Linked DNA regions of Luteibacter rhizovicinus DSM 16549. The protein of the gene in region 2 interacts with the protein of the main gene of each other region in a pairwise test. Links are inferred from orthologs where the notes say so. Each region holds a gene or a part of one and is shown on either strand. Other genes may lie near its edges. The genes, in order: BJI69_RS21280 and BJI69_RS14670.

Region 1 (9,222 bases), 1.5 Mb from region 2 along the record:
TCGACCGAAAATTGCCCGTTCTATCGGCGATCAGACGGCATCGGAGGTGATCCACTTCGGCGTATACGACGACTCGTACTGCTTCATCCAGTCGAACAGCGCGTCGATGCTCGCGCCGAACCAGACCTGGTCCCGCTGGCTTTTCTTGACGAAACCCTCGGCCACCATGTGGTCCATGCTAGCGGCAAGGCCCGTGTAGAAGCCGCGTACGTCGAGGAAGGCGCAGGGGTAGCTGTGCAGTCCGAGCTGGGCCCAGGTGAGCATCTCGAACATTTCGTCCATGGTGCCGAAGCCGCCGGGCAGGGCGACGAAGGCGTCCGACAGCTCGTACATGCGCGTCTTGCGCTCATGCATCGTCTCGACCACCTGCAGTTCGGACAGGCCGATGTGGGCCACTTCCTTCTCCACCAACTGGCGCGGAATCACGCCGATGACCCGACCGCCAGCCGCCAGCACGGCGTCCGCGACCGTGCCCATCAGGCCGACCTTGCCGCCGCCGTAGACCAGGGCGATGCCTTCCTGTGCGAGGCGCTTGCCGAAGGCTTTCGCCGCCTCGGTGTATTCCGCGTTACCGCCGCTGCTGGAACCGCAGTAGACGCAGAGGGATTTGATGTCACGCATGTGAATTCTCCGATATGTTTGCCAGAGCCCGCGCCTTGGTAGGAGCCGATTCATCGGCGATCCCGCGGAAGCGGGCCGGGTGAGGCAAGCACCCATTCGCCGATGAATCGGCTCCTACAGAAAAGCGGGCTCTGGAAAACACACCCTGAAACGACGAAGCCCGCCCATGCTAATGGCATGGACGGGCTTCGGGTCACACCGGGGCGATCAGTTGCCCTTGTGGATGGCGCGCTTGTCGACCGACAGGGCGGCTTCGTGCACGACTTCCGACAGCGCCGGGTGGGCGTGGACGATGCGCGCGAGGTCTTCCGACGAGCCCTTGAACTCCATCGCCACGACGCACTCGTGAATCAGCTCGGAGACGACCGGGCCGACCATGTGCACGCCGAGGATGCGATCGGTTTCCGCGTGGGCGATCATCTTGACCTGGCCGATGCCTTCGTTCATCGCCACGGCGCGGCCGTTGGCAGCGAACGGGAAGGCGCCGGTCTTGTACGGGATGCCTTCTTCCTTGAGCTGCTCCTCGGTCTTGCCGACCCAGGCGATCTCAGGCTCGGTGTAGATGACCCAGGGCACGGTGTCCAGGTTGATGTGGCCCGGCTTGCCGGCGATCAGCTCGGCGACCATGACGCCTTCTTCGGAACCCTTGTGCGCAAGCATCGGGCCGCGCACGGCATCGCCGATCGCCCAGACGCCATCGACGCCGGTGTGGTTGTGCTCGTCGACCACGATGCGGCCGCGCTCATCGAGCTTCACGCCGGTGTCGTCGGCCAGCAGGCCGGCGGTGTAGGCACGACGGCCGACCGCGACCAGCAGCTTGTCGACGACCAGCGACTGTGCGGCGCCGTCCTTGTCGGTGTAGCTGACATGGACTTCGTCACCCTTGACCTCGGCGGCGGTCACCTTGGCATTGACCTTGATGTCCAGGCCCTGCTTGGCGAACTCGCGGGCGGCCATCTTGGCGATGTCCTGGTCGGCGACGGCGAGGAACTTCGGCAGCGCTTCCAGCACGGTCACGTCGGAACCCAGGCGCTTCCACACGCTGCCGAGTTCGAGGCCGATCACGCCGGCGCCGATCACGCCCATGCGCTTGGGCACGGCGGTGAGGTCGAGCGCGCCGGTGTTGTCGATGATGTGCGTGTTGTCGAACTTCGCGAACGGCAGCTCGATGGGCACCGAGCCCGAGGCGAGGATGACGTTGGTGGCGGAGATCGTCTGGACCGTACCGTCGTTACCGGTGACTTCGACCTGGTTGCCCTTGAGCAGCTTGCCCTTGCCGAAGAACGAAGTGACCTTGTTCGCCTTGAACAGCATGGTCACGCCGCCGGTGAACTGCTTGACGATCTTGTCCTTGCGGCCGATGAAAGTCGCAATGTCGATCTGCGGATTCTCGGCGGTGATGCCGTGATCCTTGAAGTTGTGCGTCAGGTTGTGGAACTGCTTGGACGAATCCAGCAGTGCCTTCGACGGGATGCAACCGACGTTGAGGCAGGTACCGCCGAGGGCGGCCTTGCCGTCCTTGCCGACGAAGGCGTCGACCACGGCGGTCTTGAGGCCCAGCTGCGCGGCGCGGATCGCGGCCACATAGCCCGCGGGGCCCGCACCGATGACGATGACGTCGAACTTGTCGCTCATTGCTTTGCTCCGGATGTCACTGCGGTATCTGCTACCGCCCAATATGGGGTCGGAACATAAAAACGGGAGTCTTTCGACTCCCGCCTTCACATTTGACGTTTAGCCGACCATCAAAGGCCGAGCAGCATCCGCTGCGGGTTTTCCAGCTGGTTCTTGATGTCGACCAGGAAGAGCACGGCGTCCTTGCCATCGATGATGCGATGGTCGTACGACAGGGCGATGTACATCATCGGGGCGGCGATCACCTGGCCGTTCTCGACGATCGGGCGCTCCTTGATCGTGTGCATGCCGAGGATGGCGCTCTGCGGCGGGTTCACGATCGGGGTGGAGAGCAGCGAACCGAAGGTGCCGCCGTTGGTGATCGTGAAGGTGCCGCCCTGGAGGTCGTCCAGGCCGAGCTTGCCGTCACGGGCCTTCTTGGCGTAACCGATGATGCCCTTCTCGACATCGGCGAAGGACATGTCCTGCACGTCGCGGAGGACCGGCGTAACCAGACCCTTCTCGGTCGACACGGCGATCGAGATGTCCTGGTAGCCGTGATAGATGATGTCCGAACCGTCCACCGAGGCGTTGATCACCGGGTAGCGCTTGAGCGCTTCGGTGGCCGCCTTGACGAAGAAGCTCATGAAGCCGAGCTTGACGCCGTTGGCCTTCTCGAACTGCTCGCCCAGGGCCTTGCGCAGCTTGACGACCTCGGCGAGGTTCACTTCGTTGAACGAGGTGAGCATCGCGATCGAGTTCTTCGACTGCATCAGGCGCTCGGCGATGCGCGTACGGATACGCGTCATGGCCACGCGCTCTTCCGGACGGCTGCCCGGGGTCGGCTTGGCGGCCGGAGCGGGTGCGGCGGCGGGAGCGGCGGTGCCACCCTTGCCGGCGTTGACCAGGTCTTCCTTGGTCACGCGGCCGTCGCGGCCGGTGCCGGCGACCTTGGACGGGTCGATGTTGTCTTCGACGGCGACGCGGCGGCCGGCCGGGGAGAGCTCGTCGACGCCCTTCGGCGCGGCGGCTTCGGACTTCTCGGCCTTCGGGGCCTCGGCGGCGGCTGCGGCCGGTGCCGGGGCGGGCGCGGCAGCGGCGGCGCCTTCCTCGATCACGGCGATGACCTGGCTGCTGGTGACCGTCGAGCCTTCCTCGAACTTGATTTCCTTCAGCACGCCGTCGACCGGCGAGGGCACTTCGAGCACGACCTTGTCGGTCTCGAGGTCCAGCAGGTTCTCGTCACGCTTGACCGCATCACCGGCCTTCTTGTGCCAGGTGGCGATGAGCGCGTCGGAGACCGACTCGGGCAGGACCGGGACTTTGACTTCGATGGACATGCTTGCCTTACTCCGCTGCGTGATCGGTGCCGACTGGCGCGACGAGTGCTTGCTCGACGAGCGCCGTCTGTTCGGCGATATAGGTGTTGAGATGGCCCGGAGCCGGCGACGGCGAACGCGAGCGTCCTGCGTAGGACAGGCTCTGCTTCGAACCGATGCAGGCCTGGAGGTGGTGACGGATCTGGAACCAGGCGCCCTGGTTCATCGGTTCTTCCTGGGCCCAGACCACTTCCTTGGCGGAAGCGAACTTTTCCAGCTCGGCCGAGACTTCCGGGCGCGGGAACGGATAGAGCTGCTCGACGCGCACGATGGCGACGTCGGTCAGGCCGCGCTTGTCGGCGTCTTCGAGGAGGTCGTAGTAGACCTTGCCCGAGCACAGCACCACACGCTTGACCTTCTTCGCCGGCAGATCGCGATGTTCGCCGATCACCAGCTGGAACTTGCCGTTGGCCAGTTCGTCCAGGGACGACACGGCCAGCTTGTGACGGAGCAGGGACTTCGGCGTCATCACGATCAGCGGCTTGCGCACCGGGCGCACCTGCTGGCGGCGGATCATGTGGAACGCCTGGGCCGGGGTGGTCGGCACGCAGACCTGCATGTTGTCGAGCGCGCACAGCTGAAGGAAGCGCTCCAGACGGGCGGAGGAGTGCTCCGGGCCCGCGCCTTCCTGGCCGTGCGGCAGCAGCAGTGTGAGGCCGCAGAGGCGGTCCCACTTGGCTTCACCCGAGCTGATGAACTGGTCGATCACGACCTGGGCGCCGTTGGCGAAATCGCCGAACTGGCCTTCCCAGATGGTGAGCTGGTCCGGCGAGGTGGTCGCTTCGCCGTATTCGAAGGCCATGACGGCTTCTTCGGACAGCAGCGAGTCGATCACGTCGACGCGGGCGTCGGCGCGCACCTTGGACAGCGGCATGTAGGTGTTGTCGCTGGACTGGTCGTGGAGCACGGCGTGGCGGTGGAAGAACGTGCCACGGCCGGCGTCCTGGCCGACGATGCGCAGATCGTTGCCTTCGGCGATGAGCGTGCCGTAGGCGAGGTTCTCGGCGAAGCCCCAGTCACCCGGGAGCTCGCCGGCGGCCATCTTGCGGCGGTCGTCGTAGATCTTGGCGACGCGCGCGTGGAGCGTGACATCGGACGGGATGGACAGGAGAACGTCGGCGACCTTGGCCAGCTGTTCGCGCGGCACGCCGGTGTTCACTTCCATCGCCAGGCTGGTCTTCTGGAAGCGGCTCCAGTCCACCGGGATGTCGCGGGTCGGGTTCGGATCGATCGCGATCAGCGGCTCGCCCTTTTCGAGGCGGGCGCGATACTCGTCGAGCATCTTCTGCCCGTCGTCCGCGGCGATATCCGAGGACTTCACCAGCGCCTGCGCGAAGAGGTCGCGCGTGGTCGGACGCTTGCGGATGACCTGGTACATGAGCGGCTGGGTCGCTGCCGGCTCGTCGGCCTCGTTATGGCCATGACGGCGGTAGCAGACGAGGTCGATGACCACGTCCTTCTTGAACTGCTTGCGGAACTCGTAAGCCAGGCGGGTGACCTGGATCACGGCTTCCGGGTCGTCACCGTTCACGTGGAATACCGGCGCGTTGACCATCTTGGAGAGGTCGGTGCAGTACAGCGTGGAACGGGCGTCTTCGCGCTTGGACGTGGTGAAACCGACCTGGTTGTTGATCACCAGGTGCAGCGTGCCGCCGATGGCGAAGCCACGGGCCTGCGACATCTGCATCAGTTCCATGTTGACGCCCTGGCCTGCGAAGGCGGCGTCGCCGTGGATGATCAGGGCCATCGACTTTTCGCGGGCGGTGTCGCGGCGGCGCGACTGGCGCGCGTGCACGGAACCGGCGACCACGGGGTTGACGATTTCCAGGTGCGACGGATTGAACGCCAGCGCCACGTGCACGCCACCGTTCGGCGTCTTCACGTCGGCGGAGAAGCCCAGGTGGTACTTCACGTCGCCCGTATGCATCGGGCTGTCGTCATGCTCGAACTTGCCTTCGAACTCGTTGAAGAGCTGCGAGGGCGCCTTGCCGAGGATGTTGACCAGGACGTTGAGGCGGCCGCGGTGGGCCATGCCGATGATGACTTCCTTGACGCCGTTGTCGCCGGCGGCACGGACGATGTCATCGACCATCGGGATCATGCTTTCGCCGCCTTCGAGCGAGAAGCGCTTCTGGCCGACGTACTTGGTGTGGAGGAAGCGCTCCAGGCCTTCGGCGGCCGTGAGGGCTTCGAGCACGCGGACTTTCTCGGCCTTCTGCAGGCCCGGCGAACCGGCGGCCTTTTCCAGGCGCGAGTAGATCCACGAGCGCTGCTCGTAGTCGGAGATGTACATGAACTCGGCGCCGACGGTGCCGGTGTAGATCTGCTTGAGCTTGGCGAGGAGGTCGCGCAGCGGCATGCGCTGGCCGCCACCGGCGAAGGTGCCGGCGTCGAACTCCGTACCGAGATCGGCGTCGGAGAGACCGTGGAAGGCCAGGCCGAGGTCGGGGGTGTCGATATCCGGGACGGTCAGGCCGAGCGGATCGAGCTGCGCTGCGATGTGGCCGCGCGAGCGGTAGGCCGTGACCAGACGGAGCACGCCGGCCTGTTTCTGCGCGTAGGCGTTGTCGGCGGAGCCGGCGGCGGGAGCCGCGGCGGCCGTACGGCGCTGTTTCTGCGCGGCTTCGATACGGGCAATGGCACCGGAATGGGCGACATCGCCGGCCTCGCGACCCTTGAAGGATTTGAAATAGGTATCCCACTCGCCCGGAACAGAGGCGGGATCGGCTAGCCATGCTTCGTAGACTTGCTCTACGTAGTCGGCGTTGCCGCCGGCGAGCTGGGAGGATTCGGAAAACTCGCGGATCAGGTTTGCGCTCACGTCACCACCGGCACACACGAAAAGGACGGGCTGCCGCTGGACTCGTGGGGACGCGCCGCGGCATAAGAATCCGTTAAGTATAGCTCCGTGGTGCTGCGACGCGCCAACCCGGATTCACGTTTCGTATGCCTTTCAGATCCCGAGTGGTCTTATCTGCCACGCTGGCTCGGCCCGCTCCCAGACTTCGTCGAAATACGCCATCAGGCGAGAGGTCTCACCCGGGGCATCGAGGTCGCCACGCGCCTCATAGCGGTTGGCGATGGGCCTGAACAGATATCCACGGGTGGTATCGGCGAGGAAGGCCGAGGCATAGGCGAGGTGGGTCTCGTCCACCGGCATGCGGATCGACACGGCGGTCGGCAGCCGTTGGGCAAGGCCGATCAGCCGGTGCCCCTCCCGATGGGCCTGTTCGGCGTCGTGGGTGAGGACGCGGACCTGGGCCTGGCGGCCGCTGGTGGCGAGCCGGCGTAGCTCGGTGAGAATCGCCTCACTGTCGAGAATGCCCGGCTCCATGCGGGGCAAATACATCGCAACGCGGTACCGAGCCTGGGTCAGCAGGCGGACATGGGCGGCCTCGAGACCGGCGCGGTCCTCGACGGTCAGCACCGTGTCCGCCGTGCCGGTCACCGGCGGCGACCCTTGCGAACGATCAGCTGGCCCTCGTTGACCAGGGCGAGCAGCACCTCGCGCTCGGCTGCCTTCACCTTGCCGTCGAGCCGGAACTCGCGCTCCGCCGACAGTCGCTCGGCGAGGTCGAGGGAGCAGGGGTAGGCGTGACCACTCACATAAAGAGTCGCGTCTTTCTTGCCGCGGACCCAGGCCAGGCGGGCGAACGGGTGGCGGACGAGGGCGGCACCGCCGTCGAGCGCCTTGTCCAGCGCAGCGGCCGTGCTCGGCTTGGGCGGCGCGGCGGGGACCTGGGCGTTCCGATAGCGGGTGATGAAGCGGCCGAACCAGTCGGCCAACAGGTCCCGGTCGAGCGCGGCCGCGAAGGGCAGGGCCTGGCGCAGGCGATTCAGGGCGGCGGTGTCGATCTCGCCGACCCGCTTGGCGGGTACGAGGTCCGGATCGGTGTAGCGCAGCTCATCGGGCATGCGCTCGGCGAGGAAGTCCGCGAGGTCGCCGGTGAGTTCCGCCTGCGACGGCGCGCGCATGCCGACCGAGAGCGTCATGCAGTCGCCGAGGGCGACACCGTCGTGGGGCACGCCCGGCGGTAGATAAAGCATGTCGCCCGGTTCGAGCAGCCATTCGTGGGTCGGCAGGAATTCCTTGAGCTGCTTCAGTTCGACATCGGAACGGAAGTCGAGCGGTGCATCCGGGTCGTCGCTGATCGCCCAATGGCGCTGGCCGATGCCCTGGAGCAGGAAGACGTCGTATTGGTCGACATGCGCGCCGACGCCACCGCCGTCCTCGGCGTAGGAGATCATCACATCGTCCACCCGCCAGCTCGGCAGGAAGGAAAAATGCTCCAGCAGGCCGGCCACGTCGGCGTCCCACTTGTCGACGTCCTGGACCAGCAGCGTCCAGTCGCGCTTGGGCGTCTTGCCGAATTCGGCCTCGTCGAACGGGCCACTCTTGACCGTCCAGCGGTCGCGCTTCTCGTCATGAATGATAAGGCGGGCGAGCACGCCCTCTTCGCAGGCGAGCCCGGCGAGGTCGTTCGGCTGGATCGGCGGCTGGAAGTCCGGGAAGGCGTTACGGATGAGCAGCGGACGCTTCTGCCAGTAATCGCGCAGGAACTGCGTCGCACTCATGCCGAGCGGCTGGCTGGCGCTGCCGCGCACTTCGATCGGGAGGGTCTTGCGGGTGGGGGTCTGGATGGCCATGGGCGGCATTGTAGCTGCGTTATGGCTCATGTCTCAGGGGTGCGCTGTCCGTGAGCGAAGGCGCTGGATCGTCGGCTGGCAACGGTCGACGACGAGCTGGCGGAACCAGGGCATTTCCGCATCGCGCAGGGGCGTGAGGTCGGGGTCGGTCATCAGGCCCATGCAGATCTGGTCGTCAATGCGACCGGCGTCGGCGAGACCCTGCAGCTCTTTGTGAGCGGCCGGCAGGTCGCCGAGCAGGATCCGGTCGATGGCGATGTTGTAGGGGGCGAGGGGATCGGTCGCGCGGTTCGCTTCGAACGCGCCGATGCTTTCCTCGATCGCCTTGCGCCACTCGGGGCTGCCCTTCGGCGCGCGCTTGGCGATTTCGCCCAGTGCAATGCCATAAGGCTCCATGACCTCGGATTTATCCGTCGCTTTCTCGATGCCGGCGCGCGCCGTCTGGAGTGCCTTGGCGAGCATGGCGTCGACGTCGGCCGGTTCCACTGCCGCTTTCGCGGCGGTGAGATACCAATGCGCCGGGAAGTAATAGCCCATGCCGCGTGCGACGTTCTTGGGGTCTTTCGCGTGGGCCTCATTAGCGATGTATTCGGCAATGAGTGCGTCGGCCCTGGTCAGGCGTTCGCTTTTCATCGCCGGGTCGCTTGTCACAGCAAGGATGAGGAGTGCCTGCGCTTCGCTTCCCCGCGCCATATTGATCCAGTTGGATGTCGACGGCTCGTTCTTCAGGAAAAACGCCGCGCCTTGCGCGGCGTTCTCCAGCATCGCTGTCTTGCAGGCAGGCTCGTGAGTGAACTCGGTCCACTGCACCTGCACGTCGAACGCCATGTATACACGCCAGTCTTCCGGTGCCTCGATACCCTTCAACTCGGTGAGGTACTTCAGCGGCTGACTCGGAATCGGGTGGCAAACCGTCTGTAGCTTGTCGAGTTGACTGGAGGCCAGGTCCTGGATGGCGCTG
Region 2 (8,817 bases):
TGCGCCACGGCATCGCCGATTGACAGGCCACGTCCCCCGGAGCAGTTGAATATCTCCAGACCAGGCGTTTTCTCGCGTCGATTCGTCAGCAACATGGCCTGATGGACCAGGCGGTCGACAGGTATGAAGTCCGGCCGGCTCGTAGCCACAAGGGGCAAGTTGAACGAGGCCTGCTTGCTCGCGGTGATCACTTTCATCGCCTCGACGAACATGTACATGCCGAAGCCATTCCTCACCGTCCATCCGGTTGCAAGATGACCCACGACGATGGTCGGCCGAAAGAGCGTCACGGGCAGACGCGATCCAGAGGACAGCAGCGCCAGCGAGTGTTCGGCGCATCGTTTGCTCACCTGGTACGGATTGATGCAATGGCCACCGAAGTGCAAGGTTTCGTCGACGTCGCCACCGTCCATGCCAACGACATAGGCCGTCGACATGTAGTGGAACCGACGGCATCGCGGCGCGTAAGCAGAGACGTGTCGATACAGGTCGGTGGTCATGCCGACGTTCGTGGCGAAGGTCCGTGCGAGGTTTTTCGTCGCCATACTCATCTCTGCAGCGACATGCCAGACATGGGCGACCTCGGCGAGGCGCGCGACCGTCAGTGGCGCCACGTATCCGTCGTCATCGGCTTGAAGGACATGCAGGTTCCGACGTAACGCGATTGCCGGCAGGCAGATACCAAAGCCGTTCGCCGCGGCGAGCACGGCGGTACGCGTCCGTTCGCCATCGGCATCGTTTCGCACCAGCGCGATGACGTTGGTGGATTCCGCCAGAAAATTGGCCGCCAGGGCGCTTCCAACGAAACCCGTCGCGCCTGTCAGGAGGATCGTCTCCATGTTCATCCTTGATTTCACGGCATTCCCATCCTGGAACGCGAGTGCGACCGAGCCTAGTCACCCGTCCGCACTGTCGTCAACCATACCGAAGTGGTTGGCACATTTTCGGAATAGCGCCGCAACCAGGCGTTCGCGACTGCCTGCTTTGAGCAGGCGCCGAGCCGCCCTTCAGGCCACCGGTTCCATATGCGTCAGCAGCAGCCGCAGGCTCTCCCTGCCCTGCCAGTCGTTGACCGACAACTCATACGCCACGCGCATGCGATCGGGCGGCGGTGTGCCGTCGTAGCAGTTGAACATCACGGCATCGAGAGGCGCCCCGCCCTGCGTATGGCGCAGTTGCAAACGAAGGTGGCGGCTACCCATCGGTTTCCATGAAGCGCACTCGAACCGCGCTTCGAAGATCGGCGGCGGGAAGCCCTGCCCCCAAGGCCCGGCGTAGCGAATCTGCTTTGCGAGGTCGAGCGTGTGATCGCGATAGTCGAGTTCGCCGTCCGTGTGCACGAGGGCCTGGAGGCGTTCGTCGTCGAGATGGCCGCGCGCTGTTGCGTCGAAAGCGGCCGCGAAGCGATCGAAGTCGCTGGCATGAAGGCTGAGACCCGCGGCCATGGCGTGACCGCCGAATCGCAGGATCAGGCCGGGATGCTTCGCGTCGATCTCTGCTAGCGCATCACGGATATGGAAACCGGGAATGGAGCGGGCCGAGCCGCGCAGTTCGTCGCTGTCGTCGCCGGCCGGCGCGAACGCCATCACGGGACGATGCAGCTTTTCCTTCAACTTGGACGCGATCAAGCCAACGATGCCCGGATGCCAGCCTTCGTCGAATAGCGCGACACCCACCGAATCGACGTGCGCGGCACGCGCCACCATCGTTTCAGCCTCGTCGACCATGCCCGCCTGCATCTCGCGACGTTCCTGGTTGATCGCCGAGAGCTGTTCGGCGTATCGACGCGCGATGCCATGGTCATCGGTGAGCAGGCAGGCGACGCCTAGTGACATGTCTTCGAGACGTCCCGCTGCATTGAGCCGAGGGCCGATGGCGAAAGCCAGATCCGTGGCGCCGACGGTCGCCAGTGAGCGGCCGCTGGCTTCGATCAGGGCCGTGATGCCCGCGCAGGCCTTGCCCGCACGCATACGCTTGAGCCCCGCTTCGACCAGCACGCGGTTGTTGAAGTCCAGTACGACCAGGTCCGCGACGGTGCCAAGCGCCACAAGGTCGAGTAACGCACTGAGGTCGGGCTCGCCGGCTGCAAAGTGACCGGCGTCGCGCATCGCCGCGCGCAGCGCCAGGAGGAGGTAGAACATGACGCCGACACCGGCGAGCGCCTTACTCGGGAATCCGTCACCGGCGAGGTTCGGATTCACCATGGCGTTCGCATCGGGCAAGGTGTCACCCGGCAGATGATGGTCGGTGATCAAGACGGCGATGTCGCGCGCGCGTGCCGCCGCCACGCCCGCCACGCTGGCCACCCCGTTGTCGACGGTAACGATCAGATCGGGCGTCGGATCCAGGGATGCGACGAGCGCCTCGCTCAGACCGTAGCCGTGCACGAAACGATTCGGCACCACATGGCGTACGTGACGCGCGCCGAGCATGCGCAGGCCGCGCTCGGCCACCGCAGTACCCGTGGCCCCGTCACAGTCGTAGTCGCCGGCGATGACGATGTGCTTGTCGCTGGCAATGGCTTCCATCAGCAGTGCAACCGCCGCATCCATCCCGCCAAGCAGGTTCGGCGACAGCATGCGCGCAAGGCGGTGCTCCGCACCATCCGGCGTGGGCACGCCACGCGCGGCGTAGAGCCGTTGAATGACCGGGTGGATATGCGGCGGCCAGCCGCTCGGTGCGATAGCGACCTGTCGCTGGCGCCAGGCTCGCGCGGTCATGCCTTGCGCCAGAAACGCAGGCGGTGACGCTTGCGAATGACCATGCGCACGCCATCGGCAAAGGCGATGCGCAGATCGACCCCTGCCTCGAGACGCGCTTCGATGGCCGGCCACCAGACCTGTTCGAACTCCGCGGGCTGCACGTCCTGCAGGTCCAGCAGGCTGTAAGGAACCTCATCCTCGCGGCTCTTTGTAGGAGCCGATTTATCGGCGATAGCCAGTTTGCCGCGAACCCCATTCGCCGATGAATCGGCTCCTACAAAAGCTGAGCGGGGCTGAACGTCGACGTTGGCGCGGTGACCGAGTGCCCAGGCGAGCAGGTCGTCACTGTAGATTCGTCCGAGGCCACACTCGACCCAGTCGGGCAACGCACCGGCGCCCCATAACCAAACGCTGTTGACCGGCGGCAGTCCACGCGCGACACGCGCCGCGTTGACCGGATGGTTATGCAGCACCACCTGTGCCTCGTTGATCAGCGCGCGCCAGCGACGACCTTCCTCGCCCTTGGGCAGTTGCTCGAAGAGATCCGCGCCCAGCGCCTCCTCCGGCTCGGGAAACGAGGGCACGTCGACGTATTTGGGCAGGCGCAATTGCCAGTGCTGCGAATCGCCAACGAGCAAGGTCATCCCTTCGGCGTCGAAGGTCTCGGCAAGCGCCTTCACCAGCGCCATGGATTCCTCCAGACGCAGGCCGAGATTGCCGCAGGCCAGCAGGCGCGCACCATTGAGTTCCGGCTGGACCCAGGCGGGATCGGCCGAGAGCCACAAGGCATCCCCTGCATCGCCCGCGACGGACTGGCGGATGAGGGCCGCCGCCGGCAAGGACCCAGCCGGCCAACGGAATTGCTCCGCCATCGCCACCAGGTAACCGGGCAAGGCGGCGGGCAACGTCGTGCCGCGCGCGAGCCACGCCGCAAAAGCGGGCACGTAGCGGAGCTTTTCACGGCTCGGCAGCAGGACGTTGAGGGCGACGCTCATGCTCAGACCTCGATCTGTTCCAGGATGCCCAGCCATTCCAGCTCGACCGCTTCTTTCTCGCTACGCAGTTCGGCCTGGCGCTGACCGAGCTTCACCAGGTCCGCGCTGCTGCCGCCATAGACGGTCGGGTCGGCAAGCTTGCCGTCGATGTCGGCGAGTTCCTTGTCCATCGTCGCGATGAGGGTTTCGATCTTCTTCACCCGCGCACGCAAGGGCTTTTCTTTCTCGCGTTCCTCGGCGCTGAGCTTGCGCTTCTCCTTGGCGGCTTCCTGCACCGGCGCATTCTGCGGCGCCGAAGCGACCGCCGCCGTCTTGCGCGTGGTGCCACGCGTGCGTAGCCACTTGGCGTAGTCGTCGAGATCACCATCGAAGGGCTCGGCCTTGCCGTCGGCGACGCGCCAGAACTCGTCGCAGACCATGCCGAGCAGATGGCGATCGTGCGAGACCAGCACGAGAGCGCCGTCGAAATCGGCGAGCGCATCGGCCAGCGCTTCGCGCATGTCGAGATCGAGATGGTTGGTCGGCTCATCGAGCAGCAGGAGATTTGGTTTTTCCCAGGCGATCAGCGCCAGGGCGAGACGCGCGCGCTCGCCGCCGGAAAACTTGTCGACCGGTTCGAACACGCGATCGGCCGGGAAATTCCAGGTGCCGAGATAGTCGCGCAGGATCTGCGCGCCGGCGTTCGGGGCCTTCTCCTGCAGATGATCGAACGCGCTCCAGCCTTCGTGGAGGCTTTCGACCGTATGCTGGGCGAAGTAGCCGATCTTCATGTCTTTATGGAAGCTGCGCTCGCCGACCATCGGTTCGAGCTCGCCGACCAGGGACTTCACCATGGTCGACTTACCGGCACCGTTCGGACCGAGCAGGCCGATGCGATCGCCGGCCTCGAGGCCGAAGGCGACATCGCGCAGGACGACCTGATCGCCGTAGCCCGCGTCGATGTGATCGAGCTGCAACATCGAAGTCGGCAAGCGGTCGGGCGTGGGGAACGAGAAGCTGAAGGAACGCTCCGCGCGCACGGCTTCGGTACCGGCCATCTTCTCCAGGCGCTTCATGCGCGACTGCGCCTGCTTGGCCTTGGATGCCTTCGCCTTGAAGCGTTCGATGAAGGACTGCAGGTGGGCGCGCTCGGCCTGTTCACGCACATGGGCGATCTGCTGCTGGCGCAGGTGTTCGGCGCGCTGACGTTCGAAGGCGGTGTAGTCGCCCGTATAGAGCTTGGCCTTCCCTTCGTGCAGGTGCATCGTGTGCGAGATCACGCCGTCGAGGAATTCACGATCGTGCGAGATGATCAGCAAGGTTCCCGGATACCGGCGCAGCCACTCTTCGAGCCAGAGCACGGCATCGAGATCGAGATGGTTGGTCGGCTCATCGAGCAGAAGCAGATCCGAGGGAGCCATCAGGGCCCGCGCCAGGTTCAGGCGCACGCGCCAGCCACCCGAGAACGAGGCGACGGGTCGCTCGTGGGTCTCCGGGCTGAAGCCGAGGCCATGCATGAGCCGGCCGGCACGCGCACGGGCGTCGTAGCCGTTGAGCTCTTCGATGCGCATGTTCGCCGTGGCGACGGCCTCGTAATCTTCCGCGTCGTAGGCATTGGCTTCCGCCTTGAGCGCGGCTGCCACCTCGGCATCGCCGCCGAGCACGTACTCGATCGCCGGGTCGGGCAAGGCCGGGGTTTCCTGATCCACGGAGGCCAGACGGACCTTGGAAGGCATGTCCAGCTCGCCGACTTCCGGCTCGAGCTCGCCCTTCAGGGCGGCGAACAGGGTCGACTTGCCACAGCCGTTACGGCCGATGACGCCGAGCGCCCAGCCACTCTGGATAGTGAGGTCCATCTGCGAGAGCAGCGTGCGGCTGCCCCGGCGCAGGGCGAGGTTGCGAAAAGAGATCATGAATAGGGTTACTGCGATGAGCGACTGCCCATGATAGCCGGCCCGCCGACCCACGGGGCCGAAACGCGACGCAGGACACAGCCGTGAAGCCCGGTGCACGCCGCCCATGGCGCGGGATGGGGCGACATGTTAAAACGGCGTCTTGCGCCGCATGGGGAGCGCGACGGAGCCATCATGAATACCTTCAAGCCTGTTTTCACCGCCATCGCCCTGGCGATCGTCTCCGCCTCCGTGGCGCCTTCGGTTCATGCCGACAGCCTGCTGATGCAGCGTGTCCAGCAGGAAAAGGGCATGAGCCTGCCCAAGAAGGGCATGAGCATGGCCCAGGTGGAACGCCAGTTCGGCGCCCCGACCTCCAAGCTCGACTCGCGCGGCGGCGGCAGCGCCAAGCAGCCGGTCATCAACCGCTGGATGTACCCCGGCTACATCGTCTATTTCGAGCGCAGCCACGTGGTGCATACGGTGTTGAATACGCCGGCGGGGAACAATACGAACCCGCAAGCCGCCAAATAACGGACCTGGCGTGTTGTAGGAGCCGATTCATCGGCGAATGGGTGCTCGCCGGTACTTCGCCCGCTGCCGCGGGATCGCCGATGAATCGGCTCCTACCAAGCAGGGTGTCGAGGACTGGGGGCAGTTGTCACCCGGAAGCCTTACAATAGGCGGCTTCCCTCCGCTGCCTCCCCTGCCGCCATGACCGACCGCACTTCGTATCGACTTCCCGCCGAGTGGGAGCCGCAGGCCGGCGTGCTGATCGCCTGGCCGCATGCGGACACCGACTGGGCCGACCGCCTGGACGCGGTCGAGACGACCTATGTGGCGCTGGCTGCCGCGGTCACCCGCTTCGAACCGCTGCACATCATCGTGGCCGACGCCGCGCTGCGTGAGCGCGCCCGCCTGGCCATCACCGAGGCCGGCGCGGACCTCTCACGGGTGCATTTCATCGAGCTGCCCTACGACGACACCTGGCTGCGCGACTCCGGCCCGATCACGCTCACCGGTCCCGACGGCGTGCTGCTGAACGATTACCGTTTCACCGGCTGGGGCGGCAAGTTCGGCGCCGAGCAGGACGATGCGTTGATTTCCGGCCTGCTCGAGCGCGGCGTGCTCTCCGGCCTGCCGCACAAGCGCATCGACTGGGCGCTGGAAGGCGGCGGTATCGAGAGCGACGGGCGCGGCACCATCCTGACCACCTGGAAGTGCCTCAACCAGCGCCACCCGGAGCTCTCCCGCGAGACCATGACCGAGACCCTGGCGACCACCCTGCATGCCGACCGCGTGCTCTGGCTGGACCACGGTTACCTTGAAGGCGACGACACCGACGCCCATATCGACACGCTGGCGCGCTTCTCCGAGGACGGCGGCATCGTGTACCAGGCTTGCGACGACGAAAGCGATCCGCACTTCGCCGAACTGGGCCAGATGGGTTCGGAGCTGGCGGCACTGCGTTCGCCGGAAGGCAAGCCCTACCCGCTGCATCCGCTGCCCTGGGCCGAGCCGATCCTCGACGAAGGTCGTCGCCTGGCGGCGTCCTACGCGAACTACCTGATCGTCAACGGCGCGGTACTCGTGCCGGCGTATGGCGATGAGAAGGACGCGGAAGCGGCGCGGATCATCGGCCTGGCCCACCCGGGCCGCGAAGTCGTCCAGGTGCCGTGCCGCCCGTTGATCTGGCAGAACGGCAGCCTGCATTGCATCACGATGCAGTTGCCCGCCGCGATCGCCCAGTAACCCTGAGGAAGAAAAACGATGACCCGCAAGACCCTCAAGGTCGCCCTGCTCCAGGAAACCGACCGCGGCAGCCGCGACGGCAACCTGGATGCCATCGAAGCCGGCCTGCGCGAAGCGGCCAAGGCCGGCGTGGAACTGGTGTTGCTGCAGGAACTGCACAACGGCCCATACTTCTGCCAGCGCGAGAGCGTGGACGTGTTCGACCTCGCCGAGACCATTCCCGGCCCGGGTACCGAGCGCATCGGCAAGCTCGCCGAGGAGCTCAAGCTCGTCGTCATCGCCTCGATCTTCGAGAAGCGCGCCACAGGCCTGTATCACAACACCGCCGTGGTCTTCGATCGCTCGCGCGAGATCGCCGGCAAGTACCGCAAGATGCACATCCCCGACGATCCGGCGTTTTACGAGAAGTTCTACTTCACGCCGGGCGACCTCGGTTTCGATCCGATCCAGACCTCGGTCGGCAAACTCGGCGTGCTCGTCTGCTGGGACCAGTGGTATCCGGAAGCCGCGCGCCTGATGGCGCTGGCCGGCGCCGATATCCTGTTCTACCCCACCGCGATCGGCTGGGATCCGAACGACGACGATGCCGAGAAGGCACGCCAGCGCGAAGCCTGGATCACCGTGCAGCGCGGCCACGCGGTCGCCAACGGCCTGCCCCTGCTCTCGTGCAACCGCACGGGCTACGAGGCGGACCCTTCCAACGTGGGCAGCGGTATCCAGTTCTGGGGTTCGAGCTTCGTGGCGGGCCCGCAGGGCGAGTTCATCGCCCAGGCCGGCACGGATGGCCGCGAACTGCTTATCTGCGATGTCGACATGGAGCGTAGCGAGCATGTCCGTCGCATCTGGCCGTTCCTGCGCGACCGCCGCATCGACGCCTACGGCGACCTGACCAAGCGTTTCCGCGACTGATCCCCCTCTTAAGGACTCCGAGCGCATGATCCCTGCCGAGCACGACGAAACGCTCCCCGCCGCCCTGGAAGGCCAGCCCATCGAGCGCATGAGGCGCGACGGCGTGGACTACGTCATCCTCGGCACGGCTCACGTCTCCCGAGCGAGCGTGCACGCGGTGGAAGCCCTGCTCGAGACCGAGCACTTCGATGCGGTCGCGGTCGAGCTATGCGCCAGTCGAGCGCATGGCATCCGCGATCCCGAGGCCTTCAAGCAGCTCGACCTGTTCCAGGTGATCCGCCAGGGTAAGGCCGGCATGGTCGCCGCGAGCCTGGTGCTCGGCTCCTTCCAGAAACGTCTCGCAGCGCAGTACGGCATCGAACCCGGTGCCGAGATGAAAGCCGCGATGGACGGCGCCGACGCGCGCAACCTTCCCGTGTGGCTGGTCGACCGCGAAGTCGGCACAACGCTCAAGCGCGCCTGGCGCAGCGTCGGCTTCGTCCAGCGCTTCGGCCTGCTGGCCGGCATGCTCGGCAGCGTGTTCGAACGCGAGGAAATCGCCGAAGCCGATATCGAGAAGCTGAAGGAATCCGACCTGCTCGAGAGCGC

The links.
Region 1: the proteins of BJI69_RS14670 (region 2) and BJI69_RS21280 interact in binary tests that used the Escherichia coli proteins (3 or more experiments, as listed by UniProt). The link is inferred for Luteibacter rhizovicinus DSM 16549 from one-to-one orthologs.

The regions. Positions count from the first base shown.
Region 1 is NZ_CP017480.1:4,652,407-4,661,628, reverse strand. The notes cover bases 3,383-6,761. They hold BJI69_RS21280 (2-oxoglutarate dehydrogenase E1 component), read right to left. Parts: upstream 6,436-6,761; coding sequence 3,583-6,435; downstream 3,383-3,582. Other genes in these bases: BJI69_RS21275 (DUF7931 domain-containing protein), read right to left, coding at 6,568-6,761; odhB (2-oxoglutarate dehydrogenase complex dihydrolipoyllysine-residue succinyltransferase), read right to left, coding at 3,383-3,575. Outside these bases: BJI69_RS21295 (LOG family protein), read right to left, coding at 31-621; lpdA (dihydrolipoyl dehydrogenase), read right to left, coding at 829-2,256; more of odhB, read right to left, coding at 2,367-3,382; more of BJI69_RS21275, read right to left, coding at 6,762-7,062; BJI69_RS21270 (cupin domain-containing protein), read right to left, coding at 7,059-8,261; BJI69_RS21265 (hypothetical protein), read right to left, coding at 8,295-9,222. UniProt on the Escherichia coli protein: E1 component of the 2-oxoglutarate dehydrogenase (OGDH) complex which catalyzes the decarboxylation of 2-oxoglutarate, the first step in the conversion of 2-oxoglutarate to succinyl-CoA and CO(2).
Region 2 is NZ_CP017480.1:3,187,593-3,196,409, reverse strand. Bases 3,145-6,118 are described here. They hold BJI69_RS14670 (ATP-binding cassette domain-containing protein), read right to left. Parts: upstream 5,590-6,118; coding sequence 3,700-5,589; downstream 3,145-3,699. Other genes in these bases: BJI69_RS14665 (hypothetical protein), read left to right, coding at 5,764-6,102; BJI69_RS14675 (hypothetical protein), read right to left, coding at 3,145-3,697. In the rest of the region: BJI69_RS14685 (SDR family oxidoreductase), read right to left, coding at 1-839; single-stranded-DNA-specific exonuclease RecJ, read right to left, coding at 1,008-2,720; more of BJI69_RS14675, read right to left, coding at 2,717-3,144; BJI69_RS14660 (agmatine deiminase family protein), read left to right, coding at 6,283-7,320; BJI69_RS14655 (carbon-nitrogen hydrolase), read left to right, coding at 7,339-8,229; BJI69_RS14650 (TraB/GumN family protein), read left to right, coding at 8,255-8,817. UniProt on the Escherichia coli protein: Genetic data indicate it may be involved in ribosome assembly or function.